Regions from separate parts of the Mailhella sp. genome, predicted to be linked through region 2. Evidence: riboswitches for the same ligand, from Rfam matches in the RefSeq annotation. Region 2 holds a riboswitch; the other holds the start of a gene.

Region 1 (8,526 bases), on a different contig from region 2:
GCCGCTCGGAAAAAGCCGGAAAAACATCGGCGTTCCTTCGCCCGGCTCCGTCCCGATTCCGGGAATCGAATGCGGGCGAAGGAACGCCGTCATTAATTAAGGATAAAGGAACGCCCGGCGGGAGCGTCAGACCGGAGCGCCCGCTCCGGCAAAACGCCGCCTGCGAACGGGCGGCCTGCCGCATCAGCCGCTGCTCATGACCTTTCTGACCAGCACGCGCTGATTGGGGTACAGCGGCGTGTCTGGCGTGAGAAGCGTGTCGCCGCAGGCCACGATGGCGGTCCCCTGCCGCAGTCCAAGAGTATGCAGCAGAATGCCCACGTTCTTGGCCTTCACGCGGGGCACGTCCACCTGCGTCTCTTCCGGCTGGCACGTCACATGCACCACCTTGGCGGGCCAGGGCTCGCCTTCGGCGGGACGGCGGTCGGCCAGCAGCGCGGCGCGGCCTTCGGGCGTCATGAGTTCCGGGTCGCGGTACGGGCAGCGACCGGGGCAGCGATCGTCGGCGCAGCGGCCGAAAGGTTCCGGTTTGCGATCAATCATGGACTACTTCACCGTCAGCACGACAAAGCCCTTCTTGCCGTACTTGAGCGTATATTCGCCGGCAGGCAGCGCGGTCAGGCCGTCGGTCAGCTTTTCGCCGTTCACCTTGAGAGAGCCGGCGGCAATCTTGCGCTTGGCCTCGCCGCGGGAAGGCACCAGGCCGGTGGCGGCCAGAATGGCCACGGGCGAGCAGTCGTCTTCGGCGGAATTGACGCTCCAGGTAATGGCGTCTTCAGGAATGCCGCCCTTGCCGAACACGTTGTTGAAGCCTTCACGGGCGGCGCGGGCCGCTTCCTCGCCGTGGTAGCGGGCCACGATTTCCATGGCGAGCTCTTCCTTCACCAGCTTGGGATGCAGCGTGCCGGCCTGCACGCGGGCCTTCATGTCGGCGATTTCTTCCAGCGACTTCACGGAAATGAGCTCGTACCAGTTCCACATGAGGTCGTCGGAAATGGACATGGCCTTGCCGAACTGATCGGCGGGCGCTTCCATGACGCCTATGTAGTTGCCGTAGGACTTGGACATCTTGCGTTCGCCGTCCAGGCCCACCAGCAGAGGCAGAGTAAGCGCGCACTGGGCTTCCAGGCCGTAGTGGCCCTGAAGGGTGCGGCCCATGAGAAGGTTGAAGATCTGATCGGTGCCGCCCATTTCCACGTCGGTGCGCAGCATGACGGAGTCGTAGGCCTGCAGCAGAGGATACATGAATTCATGAATGGCGATGGGCGTGTTTTCGCGGTAGCGCTTGGCAAAGTCGTCGCGCTCCATCATGCGGGCCACGGTGCAGTTGGACATGAGGCGCAGAAAATCGGCGGGAGTGAGCTTGTCGCCCCATTCGGAGTTGAAGGCCACGGTCGTCTTTTCAGGATCGAGAATCTTGAACACCTGTTCCTTGTAGGTTTCGGCGTTCTTTTTCACTTCCTCTTCCGTGAGCGGAGGACGCGTCTTGGACTTGCCGGACGGATCGCCGATGCGGCCGGTGAAATCGCCGATGAGGAAGGTGACGTTGTGGCCGAGTTCCTGGAACTGACGCATCTTGTGGATGACCACGGTATGCCCGAGGTGCAGGTCGGGCGCGGTGGGGTCGAAGCCGACCTTGATGTTCAAAGGCTTGTCACGGGCCAGTTTCTTGCGAAGATCCTCTTCGCTCACAAGGTCCACAATGCCGCGACGTATGATCTTCACCTGTTCGTCAATGGTCATCACTGTATTGCTCCTGCCGATAGCGGCGCTGAATGATAAAAATCCTTGCCCGTCGGAAGGGGCCGGAACACGGGCAAGCAGGCATTCTCGCAGGCTTGGGCGGCTCTGTCAACGCCGCATCCGCCCCGCGCGCCGACGCGCCCTCCCCTTCTCTTCCCGGAACGCACAAAAAAACGAGACGGCTCTTGACAGCATGCGGAAACGCATTAAAAATAAGCCCATATTTCTCAGGGCGGGGTGAAAGTCCCCACCGGCGGTGATCCGGCCTCGGCCGGAAGCCCGCGGGCAAATCTTCATGGGAAGATGCGCAGATCCGGTGCAAATCCGGAGCCGACGGTAACAGTCCGGACGAAAGAGAATGGATCCCAGGCCTCCGCGCGGAGGCACCCCCTCTCCTCTCTCCCAGCGCCTTATGCCGCCCTGATGCCGGATATTCTCCAAAAGGAGTTTGTCATGCGTCAGCTTTCCATCCTTGAATCCTTCGGAACTCCCCGTGAACGCGTCGAACGCGCCATCGCCTCGCTCAAGAGCGGCAACGGCGTGCTCATCGTCGATGACGAAGACCGCGAAAACGAAGGCGACCTCATCTACGCCGCCGAAACGCTCACGCCCGCGCAGATGGCCCTGCTCATCCGCGAATGCAGCGGCATCGTCTGCCTCTGCCTCACCGACGAAAAGGCCAACGCCCTTGATCTGCCTCCCATGGTGCAGAACAACACCAACAAGAACCACACGGCCTTCACCGTGACCATCGAAGCCGCAAAGGGCGTCACCACCGGCGTTTCCGCCGCCGACCGCGTCACCACTATCAAGGCCGCCATCGCTCCCGACGCCAAGCCCGAAGATCTGAACCGCCCCGGCCACGTGTTCCCCCTGCGCGCCAAGCCCAACGGCGTTCTGGAGCGCCGCGGACACACCGAAGTGACCGTGGATCTGTGCCGCATGGCCGGTCTCGCGCCTGCGGGCGTGCTGTGCGAACTCACGCTCGAAAACGGCACCATGGCCCGCCTGCCCGAAGTGGCCGACTTCGCCCGCGCCCACAACATGCCTCTCGCCACCGTTGACGACGTGGCGCAGTACCGCATGGAAATGGAAGGCAAGAACTAAGTTTCCGCCGACAAAAAGCCCCCGTCCGTGTTCGGACGGGGGCTTTTTTTGTTCGTCAAGATGCGTCATCGCTTCTGAGCACAGGTCAGCCTTCCTGACGCATGCGCCCTGCCGCGCCATCCAGCGCCGCACGCATGACCATGAAGAAACGGCCCCGGCGGGAACGAAAAGTGCGCCACGAAAACGGCAGCGCCAGAAGCATGAACGGCAGCGCAAACGGATGCGCCCGCCGCAGAAGATAAAAACGCGCGCGTATGAAATTCATGTCGTCGCGAGGCGCAAGCTCCGGATCGTCGGTCACGCTCAGAAAGGGCGTCAGGCCCGCAGTGGAACAGTCCATGCGCCGCACCAGCGCGCCCGGAGCCCAGTTCAGCGCGTATCCCGCCTTTCTGGCCCGAATCCCGTATTCCACGTCCTCGTAAAATCCGCTGAAACGCTCGTCGAAAAGTCCGATGTCCTCCGCCATGGCCCGGGTGATGAGGCAGGACGCGTCGGAAACGTAGTCCAGACGGTCCGCAATCTCCTTTCTGTCGGAAAGACCGTGCCGCTCCAGCCCCTTGTCCAGCGGAATCTGATCGCCGGTCCAGCGGCTCCAGCGTCCGCCGGCCGCGCATTCCAGCACGTCCGAATCCTTGACGAGCTGCGTGGAGCCCACCATGCCGATGGGCTGACTGAGCCCGTCCTCTTCCAGATGCCGCAACAGCGCCGCCAGCGCAAACGATTCCGGACGCGCGTCGTTGCGCAGCAGCCAGAAGGCATGGCAGTCCCTGTCGTAAAGAAGAAAGCGCATGCCCGCATTCATGGCTCCGCCTATGCTCTCCGGCTCTTCCCGGCGAAGCAGCACCAGCGGCGCGGCCGACGTGTCGGCGCCGTACGCCTCCACCGGCTCGGGCAGCCCGTCCCGGGCGGCGAGAGCGCTCCATTCCTCAAGAATGCGGTCGGCCACCTCGTTGTCGGAGCCGTTGTCGCACACCACGATGCGACGGGGCAATCCGCTCTGGGCATGCACGCAGGCAAGACATTCCAGCGTATTTTTCCAGTCATTGTACGTCAGAATGATGACGCCGACTTCCGTGTGCTCCATATTCCCACCTCTTGCGCAACGGCCGAAACACTTTTCTGCAAAATATCACTATGGCCCGAGGCCGTTGATCCGTCAAGGCTGATCGCCGTAACGCCGGCGGATGAAGTCCGCCACCTGCCGCTCCTCCGGGCTGAGCGCCTCATCCTCAAGGCTTATCAGATAATGGCGCGACGGCATGAGATGCAAACCCTCCACGGGAACGGCGCGGATGAGTCCGTTGGTGACGTACCAGCTGTAGGCCGACATCTTGTGCAGAAAACATCCCGCGGCCTTGTTCTGCGCCACCATCTGCATGATGTTTTCACGGCTGTTGACGTAGGCGTAGCGTTTGATGCCCACGACGTCGTATATCTTCTTCTGAAAAAGCTGATTGCGTTTCAGCATCTGATTGGAATAGGTGGCCAGGGTCAGCGAGGCGCAGTCCTCCACCGTGAGACTCTCCTTTCCCGCCAGCGGATGGCTGCTGGAAAGGAACATGTAGTATTCATCCTCCATGAGGCTCTCGCTGCGAAAACCTATGTCCCTGTACTGCGCCACCAGCTTTTCGGCCTCGCCTTCCGAAAAGGCCGTCACCCCCACATGCGCCTTGCCCTGCTTGAGAAAGGAGTACAAATCGTACACCGTGGCTTCGTGAAGCACGATGTCCACCAGCGGAAATTCCGGCTTCATCTGGGAGAAGACATGCTCCGTCAGATAGTTGCAGGCCGAGGGAATGGCCACCACGGGAACAAGCACCGGCTCGCTGCTGCCGGCGTTGAGCCTTTTCCAGGAAGCCATCTTCGCCGAAAGTTCGGCAAGCAGACTCTTGCAGTCTTCGTAAATGCGCACTCCCCACGCCGTGGGAACGCAGCCCCGGTGACTGCGCACCAGAAGCTGCACGCCGAGTTCCTCTTCCAGCGCCCGGAGGGCATTGGTGAGCGCAGGCTGCGTGATGTTGAGCTTCTGCGACGCCTTGTTGAACGAGTGCGATTCTACTACCTGAACAAAATATTGAAGCTGCTCGAGACGCATGAGACTCCGACGAAATGTGCTATAAAAAAATTTATAACCAGCTTATAAAAAAAAGAAATTATACACAATAGTCCGCATTCTGTATGACGGTATGGTGAAAGGAGCCGCAAGCTCCCGTCAGACAACTTTCAGGAGAAACGCCATGACACAGCCTTCCGCCGTTGACAGCAGGCATATCCTGCATATCGTCATTTTCTTTCTTCTCACCTTCGGCATCGGATTTCTGCCGCCCGTCGGCATTACCCCCATGGGCATGAACATTCTCGGCGTCTTCCTCGGCATGCTCTACGGATGGACCTTCATAGGCTTCGCCTGGCCCAGCATGATCTGTCTCGTGGCGCTCGGCTTCACCGGGTACGCCGAGCCCGGCAAGATCATCGGCAGCGCCTTCAGCAGCCCCGCCGTGCTGTTCACCATGTTCGTGCTGGCCTTCACCGCCTACTGCGACAAGAGCGGCATCAACAACGTCATGGCCAAGTGGTGCCTGAGCCGCCGCGTGTTCGCCGGTCATCCGTGGATCTTCACGGCCAGCGTGCTCACGGGCACGCTCATCATCGGCTTTCTCGTGGACGGCGTTCCCGCGGCCTTCCTCATCGCGGGCATTCTCTATTCCATGTTCCACGACATCGACATGAAGCAGGGCGACGACTATCCCGCCTACCTGCTCGCAGGCGTGTACATGGCCGGCGTGCTCTCCTTTGCCTGCAAGCCCTGGGCCGGACAGAACCTCATGGGCATCAGCGCCCTTTCCGACGTGTCCGGCGGCGCTGCCGTCATCAACAACATCACCCTCATCGCCATCGCCATGCCGGTGTGCATCGCCACGCTGCTGCTCTACACGCTCATCGTGCGCTTCATTTTCCGCCCGGACATCGCCCGTCTTTCCCATCTCACGCCGGAATACCTCGACCGCATCAGCTCGCAGATACACATAGACAACAAGCAGCGCGTCGCCGCCACCGCCCTTGTCGTGTTCCTCCTCGTCATGTTCCTGCCCAACATTCTGCCCGCCGGTTCCGCCGCGGCAAATTTCTTCGGCAAGTTCAACATGGTGGTGGCCATGGTGGTCATTCTCGGCGTGCTCTCCTTCCTGCGCGTGGACGGCGAACCCGTGTTCGACTTTCACGACTGCGCTTCCGGCATCAACTGGAACGTCATCTGGATGCTGGCCGCCTCCATGCCCGTTTCCGCGGCACTGAGCAGCGACGGCGCAGGTCTGAGCAGAGTGCTCACCGACATTCTCAGCAGCTTCGTGGGCGACGGCAACATTCTCATATTCCTTGCCGGCTTCATGATCTTCATCAACATCATGACGCAGTTCACGCACAACGTCACCATCGTGCTCATCGCGGTTCCCCTCATCTGGAACCTCGGCCAGAGCACGGGCATCAATCCTTCAGGCTTCACCGTTCTCATGCTGCTGGCGGCGGGCGCGGCCTACGCCACCCCGGCCGCTTCCACGGTGGGCGCCCTTTCCTTCGCCAACGGCGCATGGGTAGGCATGCGCAGAGCCTTCAAGGCAGGCATCTTCGGCTGCGTGGCGGCCATCATCTGCATACTCTGCCTCGGCCTGCCGCTCGTCATGGTCACCGTCGGACTCTAACAACATCCTTTCACCCAAGGAGCACCATCATGGTTATAGATTTTCGCGTCCGTGCGCCTTTTGTCGCCTACAAGGACAACTTCTTCACCCAGGAATCTCTTGATCGCCTGAACAACGAAAGCATGCTCCGCGTGGACTCTCCGGTTTCCCCTTCCGCCCGGCAGTATTCCATGCCCCTGCTGCTGCAGGAAGCCGACGAAGCCGGCATCGACAAGCTGGTCGTGCCGGTGCGCAAGGCCACGAACGGACGCAACGAGGATCTTGAGGAACTCATTGCTCAGTATCCCGACAGACTTGTCGGACTCGCGGGCCTCGACGCCCACGACGTCAACGCCGCCATTGCGGAAGCCGAACGCTTCGTGGTCAACGGCCGCTGCACCGGCATCGTCATGGAGCCCGGCCAGGACAAAACTCCCTGGCTCGTCAATTCCGCCTGGGTCTTCCCCCTGTACGACTACTGCCAGGAACACGGCATTCCGCTGGTGTTCACCTTCGGCGGCATCATGACGCGCTCGCTGCGCTACTACAACCCCGAGCTCATCGACGACGTGGCCGCGGCCTTCCCCCGCCTGAACATCGCCCTCATGCACGGCGGATGGCCGTATGTTTCCGAAGTCTGCCAGATCGCCCTGAACCGCCGCAACGTGTATCTCGCTCCCGACTTCTACATGCTCCGCTCCCCCGGCATGGCGGACTACGCCATGGCCGCCAACTATCTGCTGCGCGAGCGCGTCATCTTCTCCTCGGCCTACCCCATCATGCCCCTCAAGGGCGCCAAGGAAGGGTATCTTGCGCAGCTGCGCGACGAAGTGAAGCCGCTCGTCATGGGCGAAAACGCGGCGCGCTTCCTGGGCCTGTAATCCATCGTTCGCCGAAGGGCGCGGCTTTGCCCCTGAAACCTGCGCCCTCCGGCGGCATGCGTCGCGCCTTTCTGCGGCCATGCGCCCGGCATCGCCGCGCCTTCCGGGGCACACGTCCTACCTGCCTCTCCGGAACAGGCGTCGTTGCCGCATGCGCCCGCGCTGAAAAACGCCGGGCATGTCTCTCCTAGGCTTCGACAGGCCGGGCGATCTTCGCACAGTCATGACGCACAAAACCGTCGGTCCAAACGGCCGACGGTTTTCCTTTTAAAGAAAAACGCCCGATGTCGCAGAGATCATCGGGCGTCGAGCTTCAAAAAGCTTTGAAACTACAGCAGGTGCGCGCGCAGATCAGCGCCGTCGCGGGGAGAAAGCAGCGCGGGCGCAATGTCGAACACGGTTCTCGCACCGGTTTCCCCCTTCTGGGAAAGGCGATACGCGGCGCGGGCGTAGGCGGCAAGCACGCTGGAAGTGAATTCGGGGTTGGAGCCGAGCTTCAGGGAGTATTCGATGACGTGCTTGGTTTCGCCGTGCTGACCGGTGCAGCCGGTGCGGATCACGAAGCCGCCGTGCGGAATGCCCTTGTGATCGCGGTCAAGCTCTTCCTGGCTGATGAAGGTCACCGTGGTGTCGTACTCGTCGAAGTAGTTGGGCATGGTCTTGATTTCATGCTCAATGGCGGCCTTGTCCGCGCCTTCGGCGGCCACGACGTAGCATTCGCGGGTGTGCTTCTGGCGGGTGGTCAGCTCAGGATTGCTGCCGCTGCGCACGGCTTCCATGGCTTCAGGAACCGGCACGGTGTACTGACGGGCGTCGAGCACGCCCTTGATGCGGCGGATGGCGTCGGAATGGCCCTGGCTCACGCCGCGGCCCCAGAAGGTGTAGTCATGACCGTCGGGCAGGATGCAGTTGGCGTACAGGCGGTTCAGGGAGAACATGCCGGGGTCCCAGCCCACGGAGATGATGCCTATGGTGCCGGCCTTGCGGGCGGCTTCGTCCACGGCGGCGAAATGGTCGGGAATATGAGCGTGCGTGTCGAAGCTGTCCACCACGTTGAACATGGCCGCAAGCTCGGGGGTCTGCTTGGGCAGATCGGTTGCGCTGCCGCCGCAGAGAAT
Region 2 (5,071 bases):
GGCATTGCGTTTAACGGCGGGAGTGAATTCCGGCTACTTGCCTGCCGTCGCCCGCGGGCCCCAGAGCGTTGAGAGAACGCCTTCCGGTTTACTTTTGCGGCCCTGAACTCGGAGTTTCCCCCAAAAAATCCGGAAATCCTTTCCTTTGACACGACTGTCCGGCACAGGCCGGACAGGAGTCGGCCACCGCAGGTGGGTCCGTAAGGACACACCTGCACTGAGTCCGCAGCCAGAACGGAGCCAGCCAAGCACTCCCGAGCCATGCAGTCTCAGCTTTTCCAAGCGCCGTCAGGATTCGGCAACTCGCCCTGCTTTCCCGCCAGCGCCTGCCTGCCGAACCGGCGAAGCCGGGAGGCAGAACCAGGGGGGCGCGGGGGGGAATTATTTCCCCCGCATGCCTTTCCTGCCTTTCTGCCTTTCCTGCTTTTCCTCTCTTTCTGCCTTTCCTGCTTTTTTCTCAGGCTTTGACGACCATGAGCTTAGGGGAGGTCTGGGGGGCGGGGTCAGGGAGGGCATCGGAGGGAGCGGAGCCGAAGAGTTCACTGGAGGGGCGGGAGACGAGTCGTCTTTGCATTTCCATGAGCACGGCGAACTCGTAGGTATGGGCGGTTTTTGCGCTGCCGCCTGCGCCTTCGAGGGCGGCGACGGCGAACTGGGTCTGTTCCCAGAGGCTCATGAGTTCCTGATCGGGGAGGAGCTGGAGTTCGGCCAGCGCGGAAGATTCACCCAGTTCGGACGGCGTAGCGGAAAAAATGGGAACCATAAAGCCTCCTTATCTATATCGAGCGCGGCACGGAGAACGGCGCATGATTTTATGGGAACGCGGGCCTTTCGGGGTTCGGCGAGAGGTGCAGGCCGAACGGCGCGGAAGGGGCGGCGGGCATGACGGTTTGAGGGAAAATACCGGGGTTCCGGGCAAAACTGCGGGAGCGCCCTGCCTTGGAACTGCGCGGGCAGGGGCATCCGGCTTTCCAATAGAGAAGAAGCCCGGCGCTAGCTTCCGGGCTTCTTTTAGAAGAGGCAGCTCAACTGCCCTTTATCTAAACTCCCCAATAAAGGAGAGATTTCCCACTGCGAATCCGGCGTTCTGCGGAATTCGGCAAAACGCCGTTCCGCAATCTTGGCCGCAGCACGCCTGAGGCGTTCGGGAAAACGCCGGCGGGTGACTCAACCGGACTTTATGTTGGTAGGACTATATATCCCTTTTTTCCCGTTCTGGCAAGCATTTTTCTGCTCCGGGGCTTGCCGCGCGGCCTGGGGCAGGGCATGCCGACGTGAGGCAGGCCTGGGCCTACGCAACAGGTACGCGTCAAAGATTTTCCGGCCACGTTCCAAGGGCAGGCGCGACTGCGGGGGAAACGGACTGGACAAAATACGGGCCAGCCGCCGGAGCGTTGCCGCGCTTTCTCTTTTCCTCTCCGCGCCCCGGTTTCCGGGGCCCCGCCCTTCCCTGCGCCGCACGCACATTCCCCCGCCCGGCTCTCCCGCAGAAACGCCCGCATTCCCCCTTCGCCCCGGCCAGTGTTTCCCCCGAAAAAGCATCCTCCCCTGCCCGCAACCCGCCAAAAACGCGGAAACTTTCGCCTTCTCCCCTTGACACCAGCCGCCAGGACATTAAAACATACAAGAACTCTCAGGGCGGGGTGAAAGTCCCCACCGGCGGTGATCCCCCTATTCCGCGGGGAAGCCCGCGGGCGCGTTTTCAAGGGAAAAAGCGCAGATCCGGTGCAAATCCGGGGCCGACGGTAACAGTCCGGAAGAAAGAGAATGGATTCCTCGCCTCAGTATTCTGAAGCCTCTCCTCTCTCCTAGCGCCTTCTGCGGCCCTGATGTGGACATCTCCAGGGAGTTTGTCATGCGTCAGCTTTCTTCTCTTTGCTCCATCGAACAGGCTGTGGACGACATCCGCAACGGGCGGATGATCGTTGTCGTGGACGACGACGATCGCGAATGCAGCGGTCATCTGGTCATGGCCGCCCAGCTCGTCAATCCCGACGCCATCAACTTCATGGCGCGTCACGCCTGCGGCCTCGTCTGTCTCGCCCTCTCCCCCGACATGGCGGATAAGCTCAATCTGCCCCTCATGCCCTCCAGCAACGCCGGGCACACTCCCGCGTTCACCGTGTCCATCGAGGCCCGGGAAGGCGTCACCACCGGCATCTCCGCCGCCGACCGCGCCACCACCATTCTTGCCGCCGTCGCCGAAAACGCCGGCCCCGACGACATCGTCACCCCCGGTCACGTCTTTCCCCTGCGCGCCCGTCGCGGCGGCGTCCTCACCCGCGTGGGCATCGCCGAAGCCGGTTCCGATCTCGCAGCCTTCGCCGGTCTGCGTCCGGCCGCCGTCATCTGCGAAATCCTCAAGGAAGACGGCTCCGTCGCCCGCATGGACGATCTCGAAGCCTTCGCCGAAACCCACGGTCTGCACATCGCCGCCATTCGCGACATCATCCGCTATCACATGCGCCACGGCAAACTCGCCGTCCGCCGCGTGGCCGAAGCCAAAATGCCCACCAAGTACGGCACTTTCCGCATCATCGCCTACGAAAGCGACGCCTCCTCCGATACCCACATCGCCCTCGTCAAGGGCGACGTCGATGAACGCGTGGATCCCTCGCCCGTGCTCGTGCGCGTTCACAGCGAATGCCTCACCGGCGACGCCTTCGGTTCCCTGCGCTGCGACTGCGGCAATCAGCTCGCCGCCGCCCTCATGCAGATAGAAAAGGAAGGCCGCGGAGCCCTGCTGTACATGCGTCAGGAAGGCCGCGGCATCGGCCTTGCCAACAAAATTCGCGCCTACGCTCTCCAGGAACAGGGCTACGACACCGTGGAAGCCAACATCAAGCTCGGATTCGCCCCAGATCTTCGCGACTACGGCGCCGGAGCCCAGATTCTCCGCGACCTCGGCATCAGCCGCCTGCGCCTCATGACCAACAATCCCCGCAAGATCGTGGGCCTCGAAGGTTACGGCATCGAAATTACGGAACGCGTTCCCATTGAAATCGGTCTGTGCGACATCAACGAGCACTACATGCGCACCAAACAGGAAAAAATGGGACACATCCTCCACTTCGGCAAGAAAAAAAAGGAGGACTGATTCCCCCGACATTCTCGCCGATTCCCCTTCGCAGGATTCCGCTTTCTGCCGCGCCCCTGCGGCCGCCGCGCACGCCGCGACAGTCGCCGACGCTCAAGACCGCGCTCCCACGCAAGCCTTGAGCTTCCGCGACTCGCCCCACGTGGGCTCGCCCCGCTGCGTGATCGTTGCGCCGAGCTCACCACGCCGCAACCCGCTTTGCCGCAGCTCGGGCGCGTGACGGAAGCTCTCACGAAACACGCCCGTCGCGTTTCTCTGCGATCGCCGCACAGCGCTCCGCCTGCCCGTTCTCACGGCGCGGCAGGTCGGATGCCGCATCCGCCGAAACGCCGATCCCCTGCGTCGAGGCCCATGCTCAAAAGGAGACACTATGGACATCATTGCCTTGAACAGCAAAAACTGGGAAGAAAAGGTCCGTCAGAAAAATCCCTGGACCGTTCCCGTCGATTCCGAAGTCATACACAACGCCAGAAACGGCAACTGGTGCATCATGCTCACCGCCCAGAAGCCCGTTCCCGGCGCATGGTTCCCGCCCGTGAAGGATAAACGCATCCTGTGCCTGGCTTCGGGAGGCGGTCAGCAGGGCCCCGTGCTCGCCGCCGCAGGGGCCGACGTCACCGTGCTCGACATCTCCGAAGCGCAGCTCGAACAGGACCGTTCCGTGGCCCGCAAGGAGAATCTCAACCTGCACACCGTGCTCTCCAGCATGACCAACCTCTCCATGTTCGACAACGAATACTTCGACATCATCGTGCATCCGGTGTCCAACGTATTCATTCCGCACATCCAGCCGGTGTGGAACGAGGCCTTCCGCGTGCTCAAAAAGGGCGGCGTGCTCATGAGCGGATTCATGAACCCCGTGTTCTACATGTTCGACGAAAAACTCGAAGAACAGGGCATTTTGCAGGTCAAGTATCCCCTGCCCTACTCCGACCTCGACTACCTCAGCAAGGACGACCTCGAACGCAAGGGCGACGCCGTGGAATTCGGTCACTCCCTCTCCGATCAGATTCAGGGTCAAATCGCCGCAGGCTTCGTCATCAACGGATTCTATGAGGATTCCTTCGGCGGCGAACGCCTCCTCGACAGATTCTGCCCCTGCTTCCTCGCCACCCGCGCCGTCAAACCGTAAAGAGGAAAGGCAGAAAAGACAGAAAAGGCATGCGGGGGAAATAATTTCCCCCGCACCCCCTTGTTTCTGCCTCCCGGCTTCGCCGGTCGGCAGGATCAAGGGATGTCGGTCAAATTCTCCGCGCTCAAACAGCGCAAAAACTGAAAATCGCGTCGGCAGGAAAACTTTTCCGCGCCTGGCGAAACACGAAAGGCCCGAGCCGGGCTCCGCATCGGAGCAAGGCTGCGCGGCCTTTTTTTTTGCAGACAGCCTGCCATGAGAGCCCGAGTGCCCGCCGTCGCCCGTTTGCCCAAGACACACTGTACGGACTGCATCACTTGCACGACGGGCATTGCGTTTAACGCCGGAAGTGAATTCCGGCTACTTATGCCCGACCTTTTTCTTTTCCCGAGTACCCGCAACTGCCCGTTTGCCCAAGACACACTGTACGGACTACATCACTTGCACGACGGGCATTGCGTTTAACGGCGGGAGTGAATCCCGCCTACTTATGCCCGACCTTTTTCTTTTCCCGAGTACCCGCAACTGCCCGTTTGCCCAAGACACACTGTACGGACTGCATCACTTGCACGACGGGCATTGCGTTTAACGGCGGGAGTGAATCCCGCCTACTTATGCCCGTCGGCCGGGCTCCTGATGTCGCCCGGGGCCCCAGTGCGTTGAGAGACGGCCTTGCGGTTGCATTTACAGACCTTGATGGTCCCAAAAAATCTGGAAATCTCTTCCTTACTCACGACTGTCCGACATTTGTCGGACAGGAGTCGGCCACCGCAGGTGGGTCCGTGAGGACACACCTGCACTGAGCCCGCAGTCCAAACAGCGCCTGCCAAGCCTTTCCACGC

What was found. Region 2 has a riboswitch for FMN ahead of ribA (GTP cyclohydrolase II). Riboswitches for the same ligand answer to the same signal wherever they lie in the genome.
Region 1: another riboswitch for FMN. It lies ahead of ribB (3,4-dihydroxy-2-butanone-4-phosphate synthase); the one in region 2 lies ahead of ribA (GTP cyclohydrolase II).

The regions. Positions count from the first base shown of each region.
Region 1 covers NZ_DBMAHT010000029.1:9,323-17,848, forward strand. Annotated here, with positions in the region: gene ACZM96_RS04695 (hypothetical protein) at 184-543, opposite strand; gene tyrS (tyrosine--tRNA ligase) at 547-1,746, opposite strand; FMN riboswitch at 1,963-2,107, shown strand; gene ribB (3,4-dihydroxy-2-butanone-4-phosphate synthase) at 2,197-2,850, shown strand; gene ACZM96_RS04710 (glycosyltransferase family 2 protein) at 2,936-3,934, opposite strand; gene ACZM96_RS04715 (LysR family transcriptional regulator) at 4,007-4,945, opposite strand; gene ACZM96_RS04720 (SLC13 family permease) at 5,088-6,548, shown strand; gene ACZM96_RS04725 (amidohydrolase family protein) at 6,578-7,408, shown strand; gene ACZM96_RS04730 (diaminopimelate dehydrogenase) at 7,738-8,526, opposite strand, start outside.
Region 2 covers NZ_DBMAHT010000127.1:104-5,174, reverse strand. Annotated here, with positions in the region: gene ACZM96_RS09240 (hypothetical protein) at 458-763, opposite strand; FMN riboswitch at 1,626-1,773, shown strand; gene ribA (GTP cyclohydrolase II) at 1,856-3,097, shown strand; gene ACZM96_RS09230 (class I SAM-dependent methyltransferase) at 3,468-4,229, shown strand.